Regions from separate parts of the Streptococcus sp. SN-1 genome, predicted to be linked through region 3. Evidence: predicted binding sites of a transcription regulator. Region 3 holds the regulator's gene; each other region holds the start of a gene.

Region 1 (4,442 bases), 670 kb from region 3:
GTTCATCAGGAAAATCATGAACCTCTAGAATACCAAATCGAACAAGAATCGCATCATCGTGAATCAAGTCGTCTTCCTTTGGTGAAAATTTTACTATGGAGTACGCTTGTAACGGGGATAACTCTAGGAGTACCGCTATTACTCGATTTAATGAGTGCACAGGAAGTGCAGGATTTTTATGCAGGTTGGGCCCTTCATCAGACAGGGAAGATTTACAGCGACTATTATGGAAGTCAGGGGTTGCTTTATTATTTGCTGACTTACGTGACTCAGGGCGGATTTTTCTTTGCCATCTTTGAGTGGTTAGCCTTGGTAGCAGGAGGATTTTTCCTCTTTCGATCGGCAGACACCTTGACAGAGCAAGGAGACCAAGCTGGACAACTGGTGACTATTTTTTACATGCTGGTTACAGGTCTTGCTTTTGGTGGAGGTTATGCGACTCTTTTAGCGCTTCCTTTCTTATTCGCGGCCTTTAGTTTAGTTGCGGCTTATCTAAGCAATCCAAGTCATGACAAGGGGTTTGTACGGATTGGGCTGGCTTTGGCAGGCGGATTTTTCTTTGCTCCTTTGTCATCGCTCCTGTTTATTGCTGTAGTGAGTTTAGGCTTGTTGGTCTTTAACCTTGGGCATAGACGCTTTGCGCATGGATTTTATCAGTTTCTTGCAGTGGCTTTAGGTTTCTCACTGGTCTTTTATCCAACCGCTTACTATAGTGTTGCAACAGGAAGTTTTGAGGATGCGATTAGTGGAATTTTGTATCCAATTCATTCCATTCGTTTGACTTCTGTTTCGGCATTGTTAGAAAATATTTTGTTTTATGGGTTGTTGGCTCTTGGCATGGGAGTTTTGGTTTTTGTCTTTTTAGGTCTCTTTCAATCTAAATCCTCTAAACTATATGTCATCTCAGTGCCTGCGAGTCTCTTCCTGATTTTAGGTTTGGTAGTGATTTTCTTTACACAGGATCCTCTACATGCATCCCGTTTGATGCTCATTTTCCCTGTCTTTCTTCTGCTTTTAGTGTCCAATATCAAGGGGCAACAGAGTGGTCGTAGCGTTAGAAGAAGACGCAGAGAAGAGCCTGTTAGTCTCTGGCATCGCTATACTAAGGGGAATCTTTACTTACCGATTTTAACTTTGTTATATCTTTTGGCTGTTCCTTTTTTGATGAGGTTTGTCCTTTATCCAGTACCTTATCAAGAACGTGAGCGTCTTGCTGATTTAGTGAAAGAGGAGACAAGTACGGAAGATGCTGTCTATGCATGGGATGATACTGCAACTCTTTATCGTAAGAGTGAGCGCTTGTCGCCATCGGCTATTTTGTCCCCGTTGCACTATACAGCAACTGAGGAAAATCGGAATAAGCTACTCAATGACTTGAAAGAAAAACAACCTAAGGTGATTGTGGTGAATGATAAGGTAGCAGTCTGGTCTGAAGTGGAAACAATTTTGAAAGAAAATTATCAACCAGTAAAGACAGATTACTCAGAATTCAAAGTCTATAAAATCAAATAACTAAATCAATATCTTGTGTATTTTTAAAAATTTTAGGATTTTTAACACAAGATATTGATTTTTCTTTTTAGAGTGGTATAATACTTTTTAGAAAGAACATTTTAGAAAAGAGCATGCATATGATTGCACTAGAAGAAAAAATTACAATTTTGCCAACTCTCTTCGTCGAGAAACGAGATGGGAGACGTGTTGTATTTGATGTGGACAAGATTGACAAGGCTCTCCACAAGGCGGCAGACAAGGTTATGGATGTGACACCCTTGGTCGAAAAACGCCTAAATGCTCTGACCGAGCGAATTGTCACAGAAATTCATAGTCGCTTTCCACAGGGGGTTAAGATTTACGAAATTCAAAATATCGTAGAACATGAACTGCTTGAAGCCAAAGAATATGCACTGGCTGAGGAGTATATTACTTATCGGACACAAAGGGATTTTGAGCGCTCAAAAGCGACAGATATTAACTTTAGTATCCATAAACTTCTCAACAAAGATCAAGCAGTTGTCAATGAAAATGCTAATAAAGACAGTGATGTCTTTAACACTCAGCGTGATTTGACAGCAGGTATTGTTGGGAAATCAATCGGACTGCAAATGCTTCCTAAGCACGTAGCCAATGCCCACCAAAAAGGGGACATCCACTATCATGATTTGGACTACAGCCCCTATACTCCTATGACCAACTGCTGTTTGATTGATTTTAAAGGTATGTTGGAAAATGGTTTTAAGATTGGAAATGCAGAGGTAGAAAGTCCCAAGTCTATCCAGACTGCGACAGCTCAGATTTCCCAAATCATTGCCAACGTTGCTTCTAGCCAGTATGGGGGCTGTTCAGCTGACCGTATTGATGAAGTTTTGGCGCCTTATGCAGAGAAGAATTACCAAAAACACCTCAAAGATGCAGAAGAGTGGGTTTTATCTGAAAAACGGGAAGATTACGCTTGGAAGAAAACCCAAAAAGACATCTATGATGCTATGCAATCTCTCGAGTATGAAATCAATACTCTCTTCACTTCAAACGGACAAACACCTTTTACTTCACTAGGTTTTGGTCTGGGAACCAATCGTTTTGAACGAGAAATTCAAAAGGCAATTTTAAACATTCGTATCAAGGGGCTTGGTTCAGAACACCGTACAGCTATCTTCCCTAAACTTATCTTCACGCTTAAAAGAGGACTCAACTTAGAGGAAGGGTCACCCAACTACGACATTAAGCAGTTGGCTCTTGAGTGTGCAACCAAGCGGATGTACCCAGACGTCTTGTCTTACGATAAGATTGTTGACTTGACAGGTTCTTTTAAGGTGCCTATGGGTTGCCGTTCGTTTCTTCAAGGGTGGAAGGATGAAAATGGTGTAGAAGTCAATTCAGGTCGCATGAACCTAGGAGTTGTGACGGTTAATTTACCTCGTATTGCTCTCGAGTCTGATGGTGACATGAATAAGTTCTGGGAAATCTTCAACGAGCGTATGAATATCGCAGAAGATGCTCTGGTTTACCGTGTCGAACGTACTAAAGAAGCGACGCCAGCAAATGCTCCTATCCTCTATCAGTACGGTGCTTTTGGCCATCGTCTAGGTAAAGAAGAAAGTGTTGACCAGCTCTTTAAGAATCGTCGGGCAACCGTTTCGCTGGGTTACATCGGTTTGTACGAGGTAGCGACAGTCTTCTTTGGTAACAGCTGGGAAAGTAATCCAGATGCTAAGGAATTCACGCTAGACATTATTCGAGATATGAAACGCCGTGTAGAAGAGTGGTCTGACCAATATGGCTACCATTTCTCTATCTACTCAACACCGTCTGAAAGTTTGACAGATCGTTTCTGCCGATTAGATACAGAGAAATTTGGCTCTATTCCTGATATTACAGATAAGGAATACTACACCAACTCTTTCCACTATGATGTTCGTAAAAATCCAACACCGTTTGAAAAATTGGACTTTGAGAAAGTCTATCCAGAAGCAGGTGCATCAGGTGGCTTTATCCACTATTGTGAGTATCCAGTTCTTCAACAAAATCCAAAAGCTCTGGAAGCAGTCTGGGACTATGCCTATGACCGTGTCGGTTATCTGGGGACCAATACACCAATTGACCGTTGTTACAAGTGTGACTTTGAAGGGGATTTTGAACCAACTGAGAGAGGATTTGCTTGTCCAAACTGTGGCAATAGTGACCCTAAAACAGTAGACGTTGTTAAACGAACTTGTGGCTATCTTGGCAATCCTCAAGCAAGACCTATGGTTAACGGCCGTCACAAGGAAATCGCTGCGCGTGTCAAACATATGAATGGCTCAACGATTAAAATAGCTGGCCATCAAGTAACAAATTAGAAAGAAATGAAATGGGAAAATATCAATTAGACGATAAGGGTCGCGCACAAGTGACTCGTTATCACGAGAAACACTCTAAAGGTGGAGCTGGTAAAAAAGAACGCTTGCTCAACCTCAGAGAACAATTTTTAAACAAGAATAAGAAAAAATAAAAGTGAGAGTCAGCTCTCGCTTTTCTCTTAGTGGGGGTAAGAATGGAATTACGCAGACCGATATTAGCATATAAAGAAACAGTTTTAGAGATGATGGCAGAGTTTGAAAAGAGCCAATCAGCCCATGATGGAGGATTTTGGGATACAGAGAACTTTGTGTATGAAGAGTGGTTGGAAACAAATATGCAAAAAGAAATGGGAATAAACTTGCCTGAAAATCGTGTTCCTTCTATTCAATTTGTATCATTTGATGATGTAGGTCGTGCTCTAGGATTTTTGAATCTGCGATTGAGACTGAATGAGGGTTTACTGAATTATGCTGGTCACATTGGCTACTCCATTCGCCCATCTGAAAGAGGCAAAGGTTATGCTAAGGAAACTCTCCGTCAGGGCTTGCACGTTGCTAAGGCAAAGAACATCAAGAAAACTCTGGTGACCTGTAGCGTGAATA
Region 2 (4,442 bases), 460 kb from region 3:
CCAAGAAGGTTTGCCAATACACGTTTTGTCACGTCGCGGATATCCGCTGCACGTTCTTGCATGTATGGGTTGTCTTCCATACCTTCAAAGATAGTGATGAACATGTCAGTCACTTCTTTAAGACCTGCTTCTGCATTGACTTTCTTAGCACGGATTGTTTCTTTAATCTGACCAATCAATTCTGGGTCAGAAAGAACCATCAAATGAGCGTCAAAAACTTGAGCCGCTTCTTCACCAAGCGTACCTACAGCTTTCTCACGGATAAGAGAAAGCTCGTTTTGAGAAGCTTCAAGAGCTACATCCAAACGAGCCTCTTCTGCGTTTGTATCTTCGACTGAAATAGTCTCGAATGACAAATCCGGTTGAACGAGTAGATATGCTTTTGCAACTGCAACACCGTCAGATGCCGCGATTCCTTTAAGCATTTCTGTCATTTTCCTTATGCCAATCCTTCTTTTTCCATTGTTTCTGAGATTGCAGCGATAGCGTCATCTGCATCTGCACCTTCAGCTGAGATAGTTACGTCAGCACCTTGGCCAACACCAAGACTCATAACACCCATGATTGATTTAAGGTTAACTGATTTACCTTTGTACTCAAGAGTGATATCTGAAGCAAATTTGCTAGCAGTTTGTACCAACAATGTTGCTGGACGTGCGTGAATACCTGTTTCTGCCACTACGTGGAAATCTTTAGAAGCCATAGTTTGACTCTCCTTTTGTTCTTTCTTTTTTGAGTTATATGTGATAACCCTTACAATTTGGTATTATATCATCTTCTAGGATTTTTTTCAAGCATTTTATGGGATTTATTCGATTTCCTTTCAGATAACTTCCTGAAAATCTTCTATTCTAGATAACAAAACACAGGATATAGTTTTCCAAAAAACTACTTGTAGGATAATCATTACTATTTCACAAAACAAACACTACATATTGTGTTTTGTGGCCTTGAGTAGAAAAATTGACCACTATATTTAGTTTTAAATCATTGACAAAAATTTATTTTCTGATATACTAAGAAAGTAATCTATTTTGAAAGAGGAGTTACACAATGGTAACCGTTTATTCTAAAAACAACTGTGTCCAATGTAAAATGACCAAACGCTTCTTGGACAGTAATAATGTCGCTTATCGTGAAATCAATCTTGATGAGCAACCTGAATACATCGATCAAGTTAAAGAGCTCGGTTTCAGCGCAGCTCCTGTTATCCAAACACCAACTGAAGTCTTTTCAGGTTTCCAACCAGGAAAACTGAAACAATTAGCATAATCTTAGTACATCATCCAGAAGAAACTGCTTCTAGGGCTAACTTAGAAGCCTTTCTTTTGTAATTAGATAAGGGAAATTTTATGGGATTAAAACATCTTGAGGACGTGACTTACTTCCGTCTCAATAACGAAATCAACCGTCCTGTCAATGGACAAATCATGCTTCATAAAGATAAGGAAGCCTTGGATGCCTTCTTTAAAGAAAATGTAGTTCCAAACACTATGGTTTTTGATTCAATCAAGGATAAAATCAACTACCTCATTGAACACAACTACATCGAAACAGCCTTTATCAAGAAATACCGTCCAGAATTTTTGGAAGAATTGTCTCAATTTATCAAAGACCAAAACTTCCAATTCAAGTCTTTCATGGCAGCCTATAAATTTTACAATCAGTATGCTTTGAAAACTAACGACGGTGAATATTATCTTGAAAGCATGGAAGACCGTGTCTTCTTTAACGCCCTTTATTTTGCTGATGGGAATGAAGCTATTGCCATCGATATTGCCAATGAAATCATCCACCAACGCTACCAACCTGCTACTCCTTCCTTCTTGAATGCTGGACGTGCTCGTCGTGGGGAGTTGGTATCCTGTTTCTTGATTCAGGTCACAGATGATATGAACTCTATTGGACGTTCTATCAACTCAGCTCTTCAACTTTCACGTATCGGTGGTGGTGTGGGAATTTCCCTCAGCAACCTTCGTGAAGCTGGTGCACCTATCAAAGGCTATGAAGGAGCTGCTTCTGGGGTCGTTCCAGTTATGAAACTTTTCGAAGATAGCTTCTCTTACTCAAACCAATTGGGTCAACGTCAAGGTGCTGGTGTTGTCTACCTCAACGTCTTCCACCCAGATATTATCGCCTTCCTTTCAACTAAGAAAGAAAACGCCGATGAAAAAGTTCGTGTTAAGACCCTTTCACTTGGTGTTGTAGTACCCGATAAATTCTACGAATTAGCACGTAAAAATGAAGAAATGTACCTCTTCAGCCCATACTCTGTAGAACTTGAATACGGTGTGCCATTTAACTACATCGACATCACTGAAAAATACGATGAATTGGTCGCAAATCCAAAAATCCGTAAGACAAAAATCAAGGCGCGTGATTTGGAAACTGAAATCTCTAAATTGCAACAAGAGTCTGGCTACCCTTATGTAGTCAACATCGATACGGCTAACCGTGCAAATCCTGTTGATGGTAAGATTATCATGAGTAACTTGTGTTCTGAGATTCTTCAAGTCCAAGAACCAAGCTTGATCAACGATGCTCAAGAATTCCTTCAAATGGGAACGGACGTTTCATGTAACCTTGGTTCAACCAACGTAGTCAATATGATGACCTCACCTGATTTTGGTCGCTCAATCCGTGCTATGGTTCGTGCCCTTACTTTCGTTACAGATAGTTCACACATTGTAGCTGTTCCTACTATCGACCACGGAAATAGCCAAGCTCATACCTTTGGTCTTGGTGCCATGGGACTTCACAGCTACCTTGCCCAACAACTGATTGAGTATGGATCACCTGAGTCTGTTGAGTTTACCAGCATCTACTTTATGCTTATGAACTACTGGACCTTGGTTGAGTCAAACAATATTGCGCGTGAACGTGGTATTACCTTCCATAACTTTGAAAAATCAGACTATGCTAACGGAAGCTACTTCGACAAGTATGTGACTGGCGAGTTTGTTCCAAAATCAGACCGTGTTAAAGAACTCTTCAAAGATGTCTTTATTCCGAGTGCTGCTGACTGGGCTGAACTTCGTGACAAGGTTCAAGCAGATGGTCTTTACCACCAAAATCGTCTTGCTGTAGCACCGAATGGTTCTATCAGCTATATCAACGACGTTTCTGCTTCTATCCACCCGATTACGCAACGTATCGAAGAACGTCAAGAAAAGAAAATCGGTAAAATCTACTATCCTGCTGCTGGCTTGTCAACAGAAACCATTCCTTACTACACTTCTGCTTACGACATGGATATGCGTAAAGTGATTGATGTCTATGCAGCTGCAACTGAGCACGTGGACCAAGGACTTTCACTCACACTCTTCATGCGTAGTGACATTCCAAAAGGTCTTTACGAATGGAAGAAAGAAAACAAACAAACGACACGTGACTTGTCTATCCTTCGTAACTATGCCTTTAACAAGGGTATCAAGTCTATTTACTACGTCCGGACCTTTACAGATGACGGTGGGGAAGTCGGTGCTAACCAATGTGAAAGCTGTGTGATTTAATCTTTGCTTGAGGAAACTCCATTTTCTCAGATTAGTGATTCATTCACCCTGCTAAACTAGACTGGAATAAGCATCTATACTATGAAAAAATAAAAAAGTCGGGCTTCCGACTTTTTGTGCGATACTCCTCTAGAATTATGATAAAATAGAAACAATTGTGAGTTCGCAATATTAAACACAGAAAGAGATTTCAAATGGAAACTTACTACAAAGCCATTAACTGGAATGCCATCGAAGATGTCATCGACAAATCAACTTGGGAAAAACTGACGGAGCAATTCTGGCTTGATACACGTATTCCTTTGTCAAATGACTTGGATGACTGGAGAAAGCTATCAAGTGTAGAAAAAGACTTGGTTGGCAAAGTCTTTGGTGGTTTAACCCTTCTAGACACTATGCAATCTGAAACAGGGGTTCAAGCCCTTCGCGCAGACATCCGTACACCACATGAGGAAGCTGTTTTCAATAACATCCAATTTATGGAATCTGTCCACGCTAAATCTTACTCATCAATCTTCTCTACCTTAAATACTAAGGCTGAGATTGAAGAAATTTTCGAATGGACCAATACCAATCCTTACCTACAAAAGAAGGCTGAGATTGTCAACGAAATCTACCTAAACGGTAGCCCACTTGAAAAGAAAGTTGCCAGCGTCTTCCTCGAAACCTTCCTCTTCTACTCTGGTTTCTTCACTCCCCTCTACTATCTCGGTAACAACAAACTAGCCAACGTTGCGGAAATCATTAAATTGATCATTCGTGATGAGTCTGTTCACGGAACTTACATTGGTTACAAATTCCAACTTGGTTTCAATGAATTACCTGAAGATGAGCAAGAAAAACTCAAAGAATGGATGTACGATCTGCTCTATACTCTTTACGAGAATGAAGAAGGTTATACAGAGAGCCTCTATGACGGTGTTGGTTGGA
Region 3 (4,442 bases):
ATCATCCAAATCAACTTGAGCCAAACTAGCTTTCCTGAGACTGGCTGGCAGATTGATTAACTTGAGACGATTCTTAATAGCCGCTTCTTTTTCCGCTGCGATTAGTTCAGGAGTTTCTTCATAAGAAACATCCGCATAGCCATGATTCATAACCAAAATCGGCTTGTAGCCTTTGGCAATATAATCCGTATCCCCACGGAGAAACTTGTCACGCTCGGTGATATATTGATTAAACTTGGAGATACTGCGATTTAATTCCTCTGAAGTCAAGGATTCTTGCTGGATAAAGGCCGCAACATCAGGGTCCTGCATGATTTTCTGGACCAAATCTTGATAATGAAAACGGCTAGGTTGACGTTTGAGTACGTCTCCGACACTTTCCATCTAATCTCCTCCTTTTTCTAATCGAGCTAATAGTTCTTGTTTCTTACGTTCTAGTTCCAGACGAGTTTCCTCGCTGGTTTCATTCTTATAATCTGGATTGCTCCACTTGGGTACATTGGACTTGGTAGGACTCGGTTTACTAGCCTTTTGAGCCTGATTCTTCTGTCCTCGCTCACGAATGCGCAAGACTGCCTCTTCTGCCGAATGAATCTTTTGATAGGCATAGTCATTGGCTACCTTCATGGCATATTTCTCATTGATGTTTGCCGAATCCACCTTATTAAAGGTCAACAAGAGAATGATATTAATGACTTCGTCCAGCAAGCCCAAGCCAGCCATCTGTTGCAAGAGTTCCCTTTCTGTTTGGGTGATGGTTCCCTTGCGTGTTTGCTTGATTTCTGCCAAGAACTGCAGGGCAGTCTTGCTTTTGGCTTCTTTGATAATGGTTGCTTCCTTAGAACTAAAGTCAGAGGAAACAGGTTTTTGAGCAATCTTTTCCCGCATGCGTTTGGTTGAAATAACCTGGGAAACAGCTGTTGACTTAGCCAGTTGATAGGTCTCAAACCAAGTCCATTTCTTCTCCTCGGCAATGGCAAAGAGGTTTAAGACATCGGACTGCTCATCCACAAAGCGAAGCCCATCTCGAGCCATAAGCTGACGAAAATGGTCCAAGTCAAAATCGTTGGCCACTTTCTTCTTGAGACCAAGGTCTTCTTGACTTCCCAGTTCTGCCAAGTCTGGAAAGACTTGATTGAGTGAGACAGGTCTTTCTTCTCCCTCAGCACTTTCAACCCTCAAATCCTCCACAGCTGCATCACCAATCTTCTTCTCCAAAAGTCTGCGATAAACAGGATGTTCCAAGAATTCCTGACTAGATAGAGGAGCATGGAGGGCTAGCTGATAAACATTACCCTTTTGATAGAGGGTCAAGAGATTGAAAGCAGATAGGATTTTCAAGGATTTTATCAGTCTATCCATTCCAAAGTTGAGATGGTTAAGAATGCTTGAAAAGAGGTATTCTTTTCTGCCATTGTCCCAAAAACTGATTGTATAAAGATAAAGGCTCAGTGCCTCCTGACCGATAATCGGGAGGTAGCACTGTACCAGAGATGAGGTATCTTGCGACACCCGATTATTCTTTAGATAAGAAAAACGGTCAATTGGCTTCATTTATCTTTCCTTTTTCTTTTTAGAGGACTGGGTGATTTGTTGGAGCAAGCTCTCTAGCTCACTCACATCCTTAAAACTACGATAGACACTGGCAAAACGTACATAGGTAATCTCATCCAACTCAGCCAACTCCTCCATGACGAGTGAACCAATGTCCTCACTTTGAATTTCATTTTCATTTCGACCACGGAGTTTCTGTTCGATACGATTGACTACCATGTTGATTTCATCACTTGACACAGGACGTTTCTGGGCTGAGCGGATAATCCCATTAAAGATTTTATCTCTGGAGAACTGTTCCCGTGTGCCATCTTTTTTAACAACCACTAAGGTTCTTTCTTCTACTCTTTCGTAGGTTGTAAAACGGTGCTGGCATTCGTCGCACTCACGTCTTCTACGAATAGTGTTCCCTTCTTCTGCTTGGCGACTATCGATAACACTTGACTTGGTAGCCCCACATTTTGGACAACGCATCCTTTCCCTCCTTATCGTTTTCTTTTCATTATACCATTTTTTAAACGATTCCCAAAACAATTCTTCTTTTTGCTTGACAAGTTTTTTGTTTTGTTGTATTATTTTATTAAGACAAAAGGATAAAAGAAAGGAGACCAAGATGTCCTGGACATTTGACAACAAAAAACCCATCTATTTACAGATTATGGAGAAAATCAAGCTTCAGATTGTTTCCCATACACTAGAACCCAATCAACAACTTCCAACCGTGAGAGAGCTCGCTAGCGAGGCGGGTGTCAATCCAAACACCATCCAAAGAGCCTTGTCAGACCTTGAACGAGAAGGATTTGTCTACAGCAAGCGCACAACTGGACGATTTGTGACTGAGGATAAGGAGCTAATCGCCCAATCGCGCAAACAATTATCAGAAGAAGAATTGGAACACTTCGTTTCCTCCATGACCCATTTTGGCTATGAAAAAGAAGAACTACCAGGCGTAGTCAGTGATTATATTAAAGGAGTTTAAGCCTATGTCATTACTAGCATTTGAAAATGTATCCAAATCTTATGGAGCAACACCAGCCCTTGAAAATGTTTCTCTTGACATTCCAGCTGGAAAAATTGTCGGTCTCCTCGGCCCAAATGGCTCAGGAAAAACAACCCTGATTAAACTAATCAATGGCCTCTTACAACCAGATCAAGGACGTGTCCTTATCAACGATATGGAACCAAGCCCAGCAACCAAGGCTATCGTAGCTTATTTACCTGATACGACCTATCTCAATGAGCAAATGAAGGTTAAGGAAGCCCTAACCTACTTTAAGACCTTCTATAAAGATTTCAATCTTGAACGTGCCCATCATCTACTTGCAGACCTCGGCATTGATGAAAATAGTCGTCTCAAAAAACTATCAAAAGGAAACAAAGAAAAGGTACAACTGATTTTGGTTATGAGCCGGGATGCTCGTCTCTACGTTCTAGACGAACCCATTGGTGGGGTCGATCCAGCAGCCCGTGAGTATATCCTCAATACTATTATCAACAACTACTCCCCAACTTCTACCGTTTTGATTTCTACCCACTTGATTTCTGATATCGAGCCAATCTTGGATGAAATTGTCTTCCTCAAAGACGGAAAAGTCGTTCGTCAAGGCAATGTAGATGATATTCGCTATGAGTCAGGTGAATCCATTGACCAACTCTTCCGTCAGGAATTTAAGGCCTAAGCAAAGGAGATTATTATGTTTTGGAATTTAGTTCGCTACGAATTTAAAAATGTTAACAAGTGGTATTTAGCCCTTTACGCTGCCGTGCTAGTTCTTTCCGTTCTCATAGGAATGCAAGTACACTACTATAATTATGTATCTTTCAAAGATAGCCAACCTGTCTTACTTCTCTTTCTGGCTCTCGTCTTTGGTGGATTGATGATTACACTTGGGATTTCAACCATTTTCTTGATTATTAAACGATTCAAAGGTAGTGTCTATGACCGACAAGGCTATCTGACTTTGACCCTTCCAGTATCTGAACACCATATCATCACAGCCAAACTAGTCGGTGCCTTTATCTGGTCGATGATTAGCACTGCTATCCTAGTTCTAAGTGCTGTTATTATTGTGACCATAACGGTTCCAGAATGGATCCCTCTTTCTTATGTGATTACATTTGTAGAAACACATCTCCCTCAGATCTTTCTTACAGGTATATCCTTCCTACTAAATACCATTTCAGGAATCCTCTGCATCTACCTGGCTATTTCCATTGGACAGCTTTTCAATGAATACCGTACAGCACTCGCTGTTGCAGCCTACATTGGTATCCAAATCGTCATTGGAATTATAGAAGTCTTCTTCAATACCAGTACTAACTTCTATATCAATTCACTTGCAGGATTTAATGATAATTTCTATATGGGAGCAAGTACGGGTATTATTGAAGAGCTCATATTCATAGCTATATTTTACCTCGGAACCTACTATATCTTGAAAAACAAGGTTAATTTGCAATAATCTTAGAGTCTAGCGACAATAACTCGCTAGGCTTTTTTCGTCCTCAAGATTTACATTTTTATATGAAGTATTTAATAAAAAGGAGTATAATGACTTTAAAACTAATTACATGTATATCGATAAGGAGGTCAACTCTTTATGCTGAGAAGATTTGTTGCTAAGAAACACCTCATACTTTACTTCTTTTCTATTGCCATTACTTGGCTGGAAGCAATTATCACGCCAGCCCTTGTTCAGAATATTGTTGCCAGTTTTACCAATCAAGAACTAGGCCTTCTTTGGAAAGTATTGATTCTAGGAATCCTTGGTAATCTTATCCTCTTACTAGGCTTGGCTGGAAAACGCTATTACTACGCCCGTTTGATTACTGATTTCAAATATGGAATCAAGAGTGCTATTTTCAAGCGATTTTTAAACAGTTATGAG

Evidence for each region. Region 3 encodes NrdR, which represses ribonucleotide reductase genes. Its sites were predicted from a motif close to ACACNATATATNGTGT; they were not measured.
Region 1: the regulator NrdR is predicted to act here: its motif matches at 1,557-1,572, upstream of nrdD (anaerobic ribonucleoside-triphosphate reductase).
Region 2: the regulator NrdR is predicted to act here: its motif matches at 926-941, upstream of nrdH (glutaredoxin-like protein NrdH).

What each region holds. Positions count from the first base shown of each region.
Region 1 is NZ_AP028929.1:180,621-185,062, forward strand. Features, by position in the region: gene ACAM22_RS00800 (damage-inducible protein CinA) at 1-1,512, shown strand, start outside; gene nrdD (anaerobic ribonucleoside-triphosphate reductase) at 1,632-3,839, shown strand; gene ACAM22_RS00810 (hypothetical protein) at 3,851-3,991, shown strand; gene ACAM22_RS00815 (GNAT family N-acetyltransferase) at 4,034-4,442, shown strand, end outside.
Region 2 is NZ_AP028929.1:1,164,191-1,168,632, forward strand. Features, by position in the region: gene ptsP (phosphoenolpyruvate--protein phosphotransferase) at 1-434, opposite strand, end outside; gene ACAM22_RS05140 (phosphocarrier protein HPr) at 440-703, opposite strand; gene nrdH (glutaredoxin-like protein NrdH) at 1,054-1,272, shown strand; gene nrdE (class 1b ribonucleoside-diphosphate reductase subunit alpha) at 1,353-3,512, shown strand; gene nrdF (class 1b ribonucleoside-diphosphate reductase subunit beta) at 3,707-4,442, shown strand, end outside.
Region 3 is NZ_AP028929.1:1,619,617-1,624,058, forward strand. Features, by position in the region: gene dnaI (primosomal protein DnaI) at 1-384, opposite strand, end outside; gene ACAM22_RS07215 (DnaD domain protein) at 385-1,554, opposite strand; gene nrdR (transcriptional regulator NrdR) at 1,555-2,028, opposite strand; gene ACAM22_RS07225 (GntR family transcriptional regulator) at 2,168-2,533, shown strand; gene ACAM22_RS07230 (ABC transporter ATP-binding protein) at 2,538-3,233, shown strand; gene ACAM22_RS07235 (hypothetical protein) at 3,249-4,016, shown strand; gene ACAM22_RS07240 (ATP-binding cassette domain-containing protein) at 4,155-4,442, shown strand, end outside.